Regions from separate parts of the Paenibacillus wynnii genome, predicted to be linked through region 3. Evidence: riboswitches for the same ligand, from Rfam matches in the RefSeq annotation. Region 3 holds a riboswitch; each other region holds the start of a gene.
What was found. Region 3 has a riboswitch for cyclic di-GMP ahead of PWYN_RS27955 (GGDEF domain-containing protein). Riboswitches for the same ligand answer to the same signal wherever they lie in the genome.
Positions count from the first base shown of each region.

Region 1 (3,172 bases), on a different contig from region 3:
TCCGTACCTTCTTCGGTGCCAGGGCCAAGAGGAATTGGGTCTTCAATGACTTCGACTGTTCCAGGACCCTGTGGAACCGGGTCTTCAATGACTTCGACTGTTCCAGGACCCTGTGGAACCGGATCTACAATGACTTCGACTGTTCCAGGACCCTGTGGAACCGGATCTACAATGACTTCGACTGTTCCAGGACCCTGTGGAACCGGATCTACAATGACTTCGACTGTTCCAGGACCTAAAGGAATCTGATCATCTACGATGATAATCGGCGATGGCGATGGTGATTGTGATGGTGATTCAGTTTCTGTTGTTGGCGATGGCGATGGCGATGGTGATGGTGATTCAGTTTCTGTTGTTGGCGATGGTGATTGTGATGGTGATTCAGTTTCTGTTGTTGGCGATGGTGATGGTGATGGTGATTCAGTTTCTGTTGTTGGCGATGGTGATGGTGATGGTGATTCAGTTTCTGTTGTTGGCGATGGTGATGGTGATGGTGATGGTGATTCAGTTTCTGTTGTTGGTGATGGTGATGGTGATGGCGATTCAGTTTCTGTTGTTGGCGATGGTGATGGTGATGGTGATTCAGTTTCTGTTGTTGGCGATGGCGATGGTGATGGTGATTCAGTTTCTGTTGTTGGCGATGGTGATGGTGATGGTGATGGTGATGGCGTTGGTGTTACACACTTTACGATCTCTATCATGCCACTCCAAAGCTCACCTGTTCCTGGGTGCCCGGTAATTTGATAAGCCTTGAACATATAATTCCCAACAATATTATTGGGATTGTATGATAACGTTTGTGTTATACCCGAATTAAGCGGACCAACCGTACCTGTCGCAATAATGGCTCCAGCTTTCGGGTTTCCGGTTGTAGCATAATACAATTCCCAAGTCACTTCTCCAATCATATTACCCGATCCATGATTTTGAACATCTGCTTTCACAATAGAACATTCTCCATTAGAAGTGGTAAATACAAGTGAAGATTTATCCCAGCTATCACCCTTATCCTTACCCCCTGCAAAAACGGGCGACCCAATACCCATAACTAACAAACACGCCAGTAAGACACTCAAAATCCTCATGTTATTATCTCCTCTCAGATACACTGCTTCTAAGAGGGCCGGTTACACTACCAGCTCCGTATAACCCAAGTGTCCAAGTAAAGGATTATACATCATCGCTTCCCTAATTTTCTTTCATTACAAAGATTTCGAGCATCATACCCCCTTTAGAAACTGAAGAACATCTCCGAATTGAATTTTCTACAAAATAACTCTTTTTTCGACATTTCGAGATAACAATAAAGGGATAAAACTTTTGCATCACACCTTTCGAGCAAGGTTTGCCTGCATGATAAAAGTCATATCCCAAATTAATTATATGAGCGATATTACCTATTCTTAATGTAAATCTATCGCTCTTTATCTATATCGTCAATATTTTTATTTTTAATTAATTTTTTTTACAATTCAATGATTTTAGTTTTAAATTTTTCCTCAGTTAGTAGAGTTAGATACGCTCCCGACCCTTGATGACACAGGTTTTTTCAATCTTTATATGACCGATATAACTCTAAACATAAGCTCTTTCTCTTCTTAATATCATTACCAAATAAACCATTTAATTAATCTATATCTTCAATTCCCCTAATCTAAAAAACTGATATCTAACAAATCCACAATAGTTTTACATGAAAAATTGCATAATGTTACTTTTTTGTTCACAAAGCCACAATCTTAACAACGTTTTTAAGTTTCATCTAAATCTAGTAATTGATTGGAGAATAAATCCTATATCCCACTTAAATTCGCCATTTTTCGAGCTATGGGGATGGATAGACTCCTGACCCATATGATGCTGCACATTAACCAAAACTCCAGACTTTCCCGTATGAGGTATAAAAGATAACAAAAAATACGGCATTTCTGCCGTTTTTTTGTTCATGATTAAAGTTATGCATAGATTTACTTCGAGACTATGGATCTATTTGCCAACAATCTTACTTATAGATTTCTATGATATTTGTAGTCGTTACACGTACACGCTCGAACTCTTCCCGGCCAATCCGTAATCCACCTTTGCGGTAGCGATTCGTTGTGGTCTCCGAGGCCATATCCTGACCGTTAATGCGAACTCGTGCTTCATCACTATTTAAATGATAGACAAATTGGACTGAAGCTCCCGCAAATTCGTAGTCAAAACGCAGTCCATCTAAGGTTTTCGGTAACACCGGGTCGAGGATCAAGTCGCCTGCCTCTTGGCGGATGCCCAGAGTATTCGTAATTAATTGATTCATATAGATCCCCGGACCGCTCGAATAAATTTTCCAGCCCCCTTTTACCGGCACCGTTCCGCTTCGCAACTCATCAAATCTCTCTTGTGCTTCGTAGCGTGTGTTGAACTTGCCATCGGAGCTGCTAAAGTATGCATTGCTTTGCCTCAGGTCAGCATTGGGAACAACATCCTGAATGCCAATAGGATTGATCTGCGCGAGTCCGCTCCACACTTCTTCACCTTTACCCAGCTTAGCCATGGCTTCAATATATCGAATATGTGCATGCACATATTGCAGTCCGATCTCTCGACCGAAATTTGCAGCTTGTTCCGCTCGTTTAAAGTGGGTGCTTACACCCCCTGCATACTCAGCAGGTCGATTCATCAGCCTTACACCGTCCGGGCAGAACAGTTTATCACGTATGATGTCATAATGTGCCGCCGCTTGTTCAGGTGTCAACAGCTCACTAATCATACTGCGTGTCATAGGCAGCAGCCTATAGTGGATACCTGTCTCTGTATCGCTTGGATGGACCATTAATTTCACCTGATCAGGATTCTCCATGTACAGAAAACCCGGTATAACTTCGGTCTGGAGCATGTAGCGGTTAAAATCCGAGCGGATTCCATCTGCTAGACTACGCAAATCAGCCGCTATAAGAGGATCGACAGCATTCATCATTTCCGAAAATTGATTAAAGCTCTGATAGGTTAACGCTACGGTCCAACTGCTGACCATATACTGCTTCAGTTGAGCATTTGCGGGCTGCAGGGTGTCATCCCAGTCGCCGTCTCCATAGGAAGAAAGATGTGTTCCCTCTAGGAAATGATCCTTGATATACGCTATTTCCTTTAGAGCATGATCTAATATAGTCGCCGTCTCCATCGAAAAATC
Region 1 covers NZ_JQCR01000003.1:202,063-205,234, reverse strand. Annotated here, with positions in the region: gene PWYN_RS29270 (LPXTG cell wall anchor domain-containing protein) at 1-1,085, opposite strand, end outside; cyclic di-GMP riboswitch class II at 1,113-1,197, opposite strand; gene PWYN_RS16135 (GH36-type glycosyl hydrolase domain-containing protein) at 2,003-3,172, opposite strand, start outside.
Region 1: another riboswitch for cyclic di-GMP. It lies ahead of PWYN_RS29270 (LPXTG cell wall anchor domain-containing protein); the one in region 3 lies ahead of PWYN_RS27955 (GGDEF domain-containing protein).

Region 2 (3,172 bases), on a different contig from region 3:
AAAACTGAAGCACGGCGGTAAATACCGTTTCAAGGACGTCCTTCATTCGCTGGGAACGGAAGCGATTAAGAGTGCGGAAGTCGGGTCGCTGCCGTCCGGCCAGCCACATAAAGGGAATATTCTCCCGTACCGCTTTGGCAATTTGGCGAGACGAATAGATTTGCTGGGTGTACGCGTAGATAATATCTTTGGTGAGCATTTTAGGGTGGTAGCTGTCGCGGCCGCCGCCAGGATAGGCAGCGTCAAAGATGGTGTCGTCCAGCCGATTGACGGCTGCGTTCACGACACGAACGAGGTGATTTTCCGGGATGTCTTCTTCCAGATCCATTGGCAAGCAAAGTTGGTCCATGGTATATTGAATGTACAAAGAAATCGCTCCTTTTGAATGGTTGGGTGGTACCTCCATTTTACCAAAAGGGCGATTTCTTTTTGTGATTTTAAAGAAGATTGTAGAAACTTTTTCTGCTCAAAGCAGCGGAGAGGACGGACTGATTGCGGAAAAGCGGTAGCGGTCGCCTTGGTCTCCGGATTTTTACCGCTAAGGGAAATAAATAAAATCTGGAGAGCACAGCGATTGGAGCAACGGTCCGTTCGCGGAGCGTCCACACCACGTACACAAGTCAATCCGACTCAAAAACAGCGGGGCGGTCCCAAGCAGCCATTTCATGGCTTATGGGACAGCCCCTTTTAGCTTATCAAATGTATTAGGACTCTTCCTATTCTAACTCGGCGGGTTTTACAACTACTGCCACTTTGTTGTGATTGGAATACTTGGCTTCTATTTTTGTATTGTGTGTATCTTTTTCACCGTCTACAACTAGCGAATAACTCAAATTCACTGTTAGCTTTTCCGTCTGCCAAGTTTTCTTATTGGCGTATAGTTTCCACGTTACACTTTTGGGTTGAATCGTCCCAGAGTCCATAACAATGTCTTGGTCATAGAGTTCGATTAACATCTTTGCTGCCTTAGGTTCGGTTATCGTAAATTGGAGAACCGTCTGTGATCCGACATCGGACACTTTCATAGATTTTTTATAATTTTTGACTGAATCAAGCATAGATGCGGGATCAAATTGACCTTTAGTGTATAGGGCATCCCAATCCAGCTTGTCTGCCAGCACCCAATACTGTGCATCGGGATCAATCGGCTCTTCACCACTTTCACCCGTTACATCATCTTCAGAAACGGTAGTCTCGTCTTCGTTTTGCTCAATTAACATGCTTCCGTCTAACAACTGATAAAATTCTTTATCGTTGGCATATAGATCGAAAGATGATTCTGTTCCAAAATACTTGAGTTCATTAGTACCCGTTGCGGAGAATTTTGGCAGACGGTTAATGTCTATGTCGAGCGTGTTAGAAACAGAAAAACTCATCCCACTTGTTTGTATATCCAGTTTTTTATTCGAATTCAGGTGATAGCTCTTTAAAGTCTTAGATGATGCCGTTAGCTTGCCAATCACTTGATCTACGGTGAGTGGTTTGGCGGAAGCTGCAGACGCAACCTCCGATTGGGACATCCAGCCTGTATTTCCGGTCAACAACATTGCCCCCGCAATTATTCCTGTGCAAACCGCTTTCCAATTCCTCTTCAAAATCATTTCCCCTCTCGTATCTCGCGATCACGTAACGCCGTAGAAAGGCTGAAACCATAAAAAAGCTCCGGACAGACTTAAGTCCATCGGAGCTATCTTTAAGCTACCCCTTTGGCGGCCTGGCAATCATAGCCTTCTATTAGTTGGCTTTAGACCCATGGCTTTGTGTCATCATCTTTCGATGATTTTACCTTTAACGCGGATATTCATTTTTTTTAGTATTAAATTGCAGGACGTTTGTCCCTTTTTTACTTTAACATGGTTGCAATTTCCTGTAAACGATCTTCTTCCGATTCTCAAGACCTACTTTACTGTCATAAATTTCTAATAAAACTCTCCATCATCACCTTGTACACGAGCATTTAATATCATGCAATTTGCTTCATCAAATTTATGACTTCACCATCAGCACCACATCTTCACTTATAGGATCATTCTCACTTAGAATCCAGTGCTCTGTTTTCGTGATATGAACACTAATGAAACTAAAATAAAGGCAACAAACAAGAGAACTTTGTTCTTCGAATCACTAGTTTATCTGCCATTAGTTCACCCTTCGATGTTATATGTAGATCTTTCGGAATAACGTCTTTTTTGGGGATTTCGTAAAAAAGCAAAAACTCATATGCCGTAAGCTGGGGAAAAATCCATCTTAGTGTATTCGAGTAAATCATAGGACTCTCCTGCCTACAAAAAAAGCAGAACGCATTATTACACGCCCTGCTTTTTCACAAATGCTCTTAGGATTGGGTAGAACTAGACTTACAAACCGCTGAGCAAATCAACATTCAGATAATTCGAATTCCCCTTGGAACTGTCGTACCCTAATTGGATGGTATTAGAACCTGCATTTAGAGGTATGGTGACTGTTACAGTACCATAATTTCCCCAACTCGAAGTGGAATTGAAGACCAAGTTGTTAGCGATGAACACGCCATTTACTTTTACATAACGTGAAGCATTGCCAGCGGCCGCAGCATACCGGAACGTGACGGTTTTTGAGCCAGCTGAATTCTGATTGACATAGAAATCAATAGAGGTCCCGTTGGTGTTCCATCCTCCAATGTATCCCCTACCACTAAAGCCCGGATTCGTGCTTTCATTGATCAGGCCACTGCCGCTGACCAACGTTTTTTGCGCATTTTCGGCTTCATACGCTCCGTTACCAGCAATATAACCTGTATACCCATCCGCTGGTACGAGTTGAAGAATAGAAGCGCCTGCTGCGGCAGTTAAACTTTGCACATAGGTAGAGCCCGTTGGACGAAGCCAATCACTACCGATGATATTATCCGAGGTACGGCGGTGGTTCCAAGCTTGTGTTGCATTTTGCTGAAGAAAGTTCAAATACTGAGACTGACCACCCTGCACTCGCAAACGGTTCAAGTTCCGTGCAAAAATCATCTTGAAGCCGCCCGCATCATTTACGCCTTCATACATTAGAGTCTGGGCGGACACCATTTTGTTGATGACATACTGCGCGGCATTATTGGCATCCGTGAGATAAGAGGCGTTACCTGTCGATTGGTAGAGTGAGACTGCTGCTCCGAGAAAAGTTCCGTAATTGTAGGTGAAAT
Region 2 covers NZ_JQCR01000003.1:947,754-950,925, reverse strand. Annotated here, with positions in the region: gene PWYN_RS19795 (IS1182 family transposase) at 1-367, opposite strand, end outside; gene PWYN_RS19790 (DUF6612 family protein) at 717-1,595, opposite strand; cyclic di-GMP riboswitch class I at 1,706-1,797, opposite strand; gene PWYN_RS28285 (glycoside hydrolase family 76 protein) at 2,358-3,172, opposite strand, start outside.
Region 2: another riboswitch for cyclic di-GMP. It lies ahead of PWYN_RS19790 (DUF6612 family protein); the one in region 3 lies ahead of PWYN_RS27955 (GGDEF domain-containing protein).

Region 3 (3,172 bases):
GTTGTATCCCGATTTTCCAGTTTGAAAGCCCCCTTATGAGGAAGTCCCAGCAAGATTACCGCAGAAATAAGATAGGTAACCGAATCAATAAGATAACACGCCGAGATGCCGAACCCGGCAACCAGCAAGCCCCCAAGTGCGGGTCCGATGATTTTGGTAATTTGCTCTATTGAAGAGCTGAGCGCAACGGCACTGTCCATCTGTGCTTGAGGCACAAGTTCCTTAAGCTTACCGCTTCCCCTACATTGGATATTAGCTGCGCAGTAATTAATAGAACAAACGGCCTATTCGCCGATAGTTTCCCTTCCTTGTTGGCCTGATGATCTTGAAATTCTTTCATTTCCGGTCACTCCCCTGTCTCCTCAGTTCCTTATTTATCCATATTAAAACAGAGCAAGACACCCTTCATCCGTCCGCAGATGTAAGTACGACCTCTGCCAGAGGCTGAAATTGCCCTGCGTACAAGGGCGGATATGAAAGTCTTTAATTTTTTTATTATCTTTAATAATTGTTTGATTTTTAATAATTAAAAGTGTGCTCATTGTGACAAATCACATGTTCTTCTTCCATTGTTTGACGTATTGTAAAGCTATAAATAGGTTCGCTGCACAGGTGACCCTTTCAAATCAGACAATATACTACTAGCCGTGCGACGAGATCACACGATTAAAGATAAGGGTGGAGAAGCATGATACAATCCTATGAACGCGATACTCAATTAACACTGCATTTGTACCGGGTTTTTGCCAAGTCTTTCAAAAGCATCAACGAACATGCTGTTACCGGCAGCAAGATTGAAGGGTTTAATCCTACAGCTTTTGCTGTTATGGAAGTCCTCTATTACAAAGGACCCCAACCTATTCAACAGATTGGCGCCAAGCTTCTGCTGCAAAGCGGAAATGTTACCTATGTAATTGACAAGCTGGAAGAACGCGGGTATCTTCAACGCAAGCCTTGCCCAAGTGACCGCCGTGTAATCTTTGCGGAATTAACTACAGAAGGCGAACGACTGATGAATGAGATGTATCCGAAATATTCGGAGCGCATCCACCTTGCCTTTAGCGGCCTAAGTGATGAAGAGAAGGAACAAATGATCATTCTGCTCAAAAAGATGGGCCTGCAGGCTGAAAAACTCTCTCCGCTTCCACGCAAATAGTAGATTGGAATTCAAAACAGCAAGTCTCCCAATACGAGACTTGCTGTTTTTTTATTACGCAAAAAACTTTCGTATTTTTTCGCAGCTTAAACATAGATCCTAGTTAAATAGAAAAATATTAGGTCTAAATACCTTTATTTATAAGACTATAGTATTGTATTTTCAGATAAAACAACCGATAATCTAAGTAGAACATACCAAAATAAAAGAAAAGAGCAAACCCGTGGAAACACGGGGACGCAAAGCTACAGGGGCTACAGCGTAAAGCTATGCCAGCCAGTTACCTTTTGAGATCTTAGATCTCGGGGTGTGTTTTTTTATTTTTCAACATTACAATCTTGTATGGCGGCTTGATAGTTTTGGATAGTGAATAATCAAAAAAAGCGGTGATTGACTTATGGTGAGCATAACCCTCCAGAAAAAAAACAAAATTTTGAATAGGTGGGTACTTTATCTCTTTTGGTTGATGGCCGGGCTTATCCTTATTGCCGGGTTAATCTTCCACCTGTTGGCAAGCGAGGTAGCGAATAAGGAATCTGAGGCTATCTTTCTACCTACCATATTAGTTTCAACTACAGCCTTTGGGATATCTTTATTACTTGCTGAATTGGCACTGCGTTATATCAAAGTTAATCTAGATTTCATCCTCATCTCACTTGGATTTGTGTTTGCCATTGTAGTTATGCTCACCTTCGGCACTCGAATTAATGGATTGTACATCGCACTCGACATTCCTATCATCATTTCTATTCTTTATTTTAGACGCTCTAGGCTTTGGTTTGCTTCTGTCATGTCTTTGATTTGTTATTTTATTTTGTATAGCTTTGTAGAAACGTTGCGCCAGCAAGTCATGATTTATGACTTATTTACGATCATGGGTATGATTATGGGTACGAGCCTTATTGGGGAAATGATACTGCGAAGAGGTGTGGAGCTTATAGCTGCTCTGGAACGTGCCGTACGTTCTGAAGTAGAGGCGTTCGCCGATTCAATTGCCGTTGAGAATCAATCGAAATATGATCATTTGACGGGTCTTACCAATTATGTAACTTTCCAAGACTACATGGTCTCTCTTATTGAGCAGCATGAGCGTTACGGGCTTCCTTTATGTCTTGCTGTAATGGATCTTGATAATTTCAAGAACATTAACGATACGTACGGCCATTGTGAGGGAGACATGGTGCTACGTGAGACAGCTCAGCTATTACTTGCTGCAATCTCCAGTGAAGATGTTGCGGTACGCTACGGTGGAGAGGAGTTCGTGCTCATCCTGACAGGGAAAACAATAGATCAAAGCCTTCAACTGCTAGAACAAATTCGAGTACAAGTATCTCAACTGCGTTTGGGCTCTATTGATAATCATAAGATAACAGTAAGTATGGGTATCGTTCAATATCAGAGGGGTATGGGAAAGGATGATCTGTTCAGATCAGCGGACGCTCTGATGTACGAAGCTAAGCGGACGGGTAAGAATCGTATTCAAGTCCTTTGGAATGGAGTGTCGGGTTATGATCAGAATTTTTCTTAATACCTCTCAGAAGTTAAGTGATTGGAATCGTAAAATAAGAACGTTATATTGGCTGGTTGGACTATTAATGTTCTTAGCTACTATTGGAACATGGCCTTTCGCCATACAACAACATTCTACGATCCATCACCTATTGAAATACATTTTACTTCAAAATGGCATTCTACTCGGGATTTTATTGCTAGCTGAGCTTGTCTATCATCTCGATAAGCGGTGGCAGGATTATGCAATCATCTCCATCGGTTCCGGATTCGCTGCATTGATTCAAGCGATGGCCCCAATCGATGTCTCGGGCGTCCAAATTGTGGTTGTTCTGCCCATTCTCTCCTCCGTCCTCTACTTTCAATATCGAAAAGTGTTATTCGCATGTTTCAGTACATTGTTGCCATATCTGGCCATTATGCTCTTCAATCCTTCTTACAGGTTTGAGTTGCCCATGTATCAAAAGGCTGTGGGATACAGCTTAATACTATTTATAACACTAGCCA
Region 3 covers NZ_JQCR01000002.1:1,415,410-1,418,581, forward strand. Annotated here, with positions in the region: gene PWYN_RS08875 (MFS transporter) at 1-215, opposite strand, end outside; gene PWYN_RS08880 (MarR family winged helix-turn-helix transcriptional regulator) at 689-1,156, shown strand; cyclic di-GMP riboswitch class I at 1,361-1,444, shown strand; gene PWYN_RS27955 (GGDEF domain-containing protein) at 1,554-2,684, shown strand; gene PWYN_RS08890 (GGDEF domain-containing protein) at 2,665-3,172, shown strand, end outside.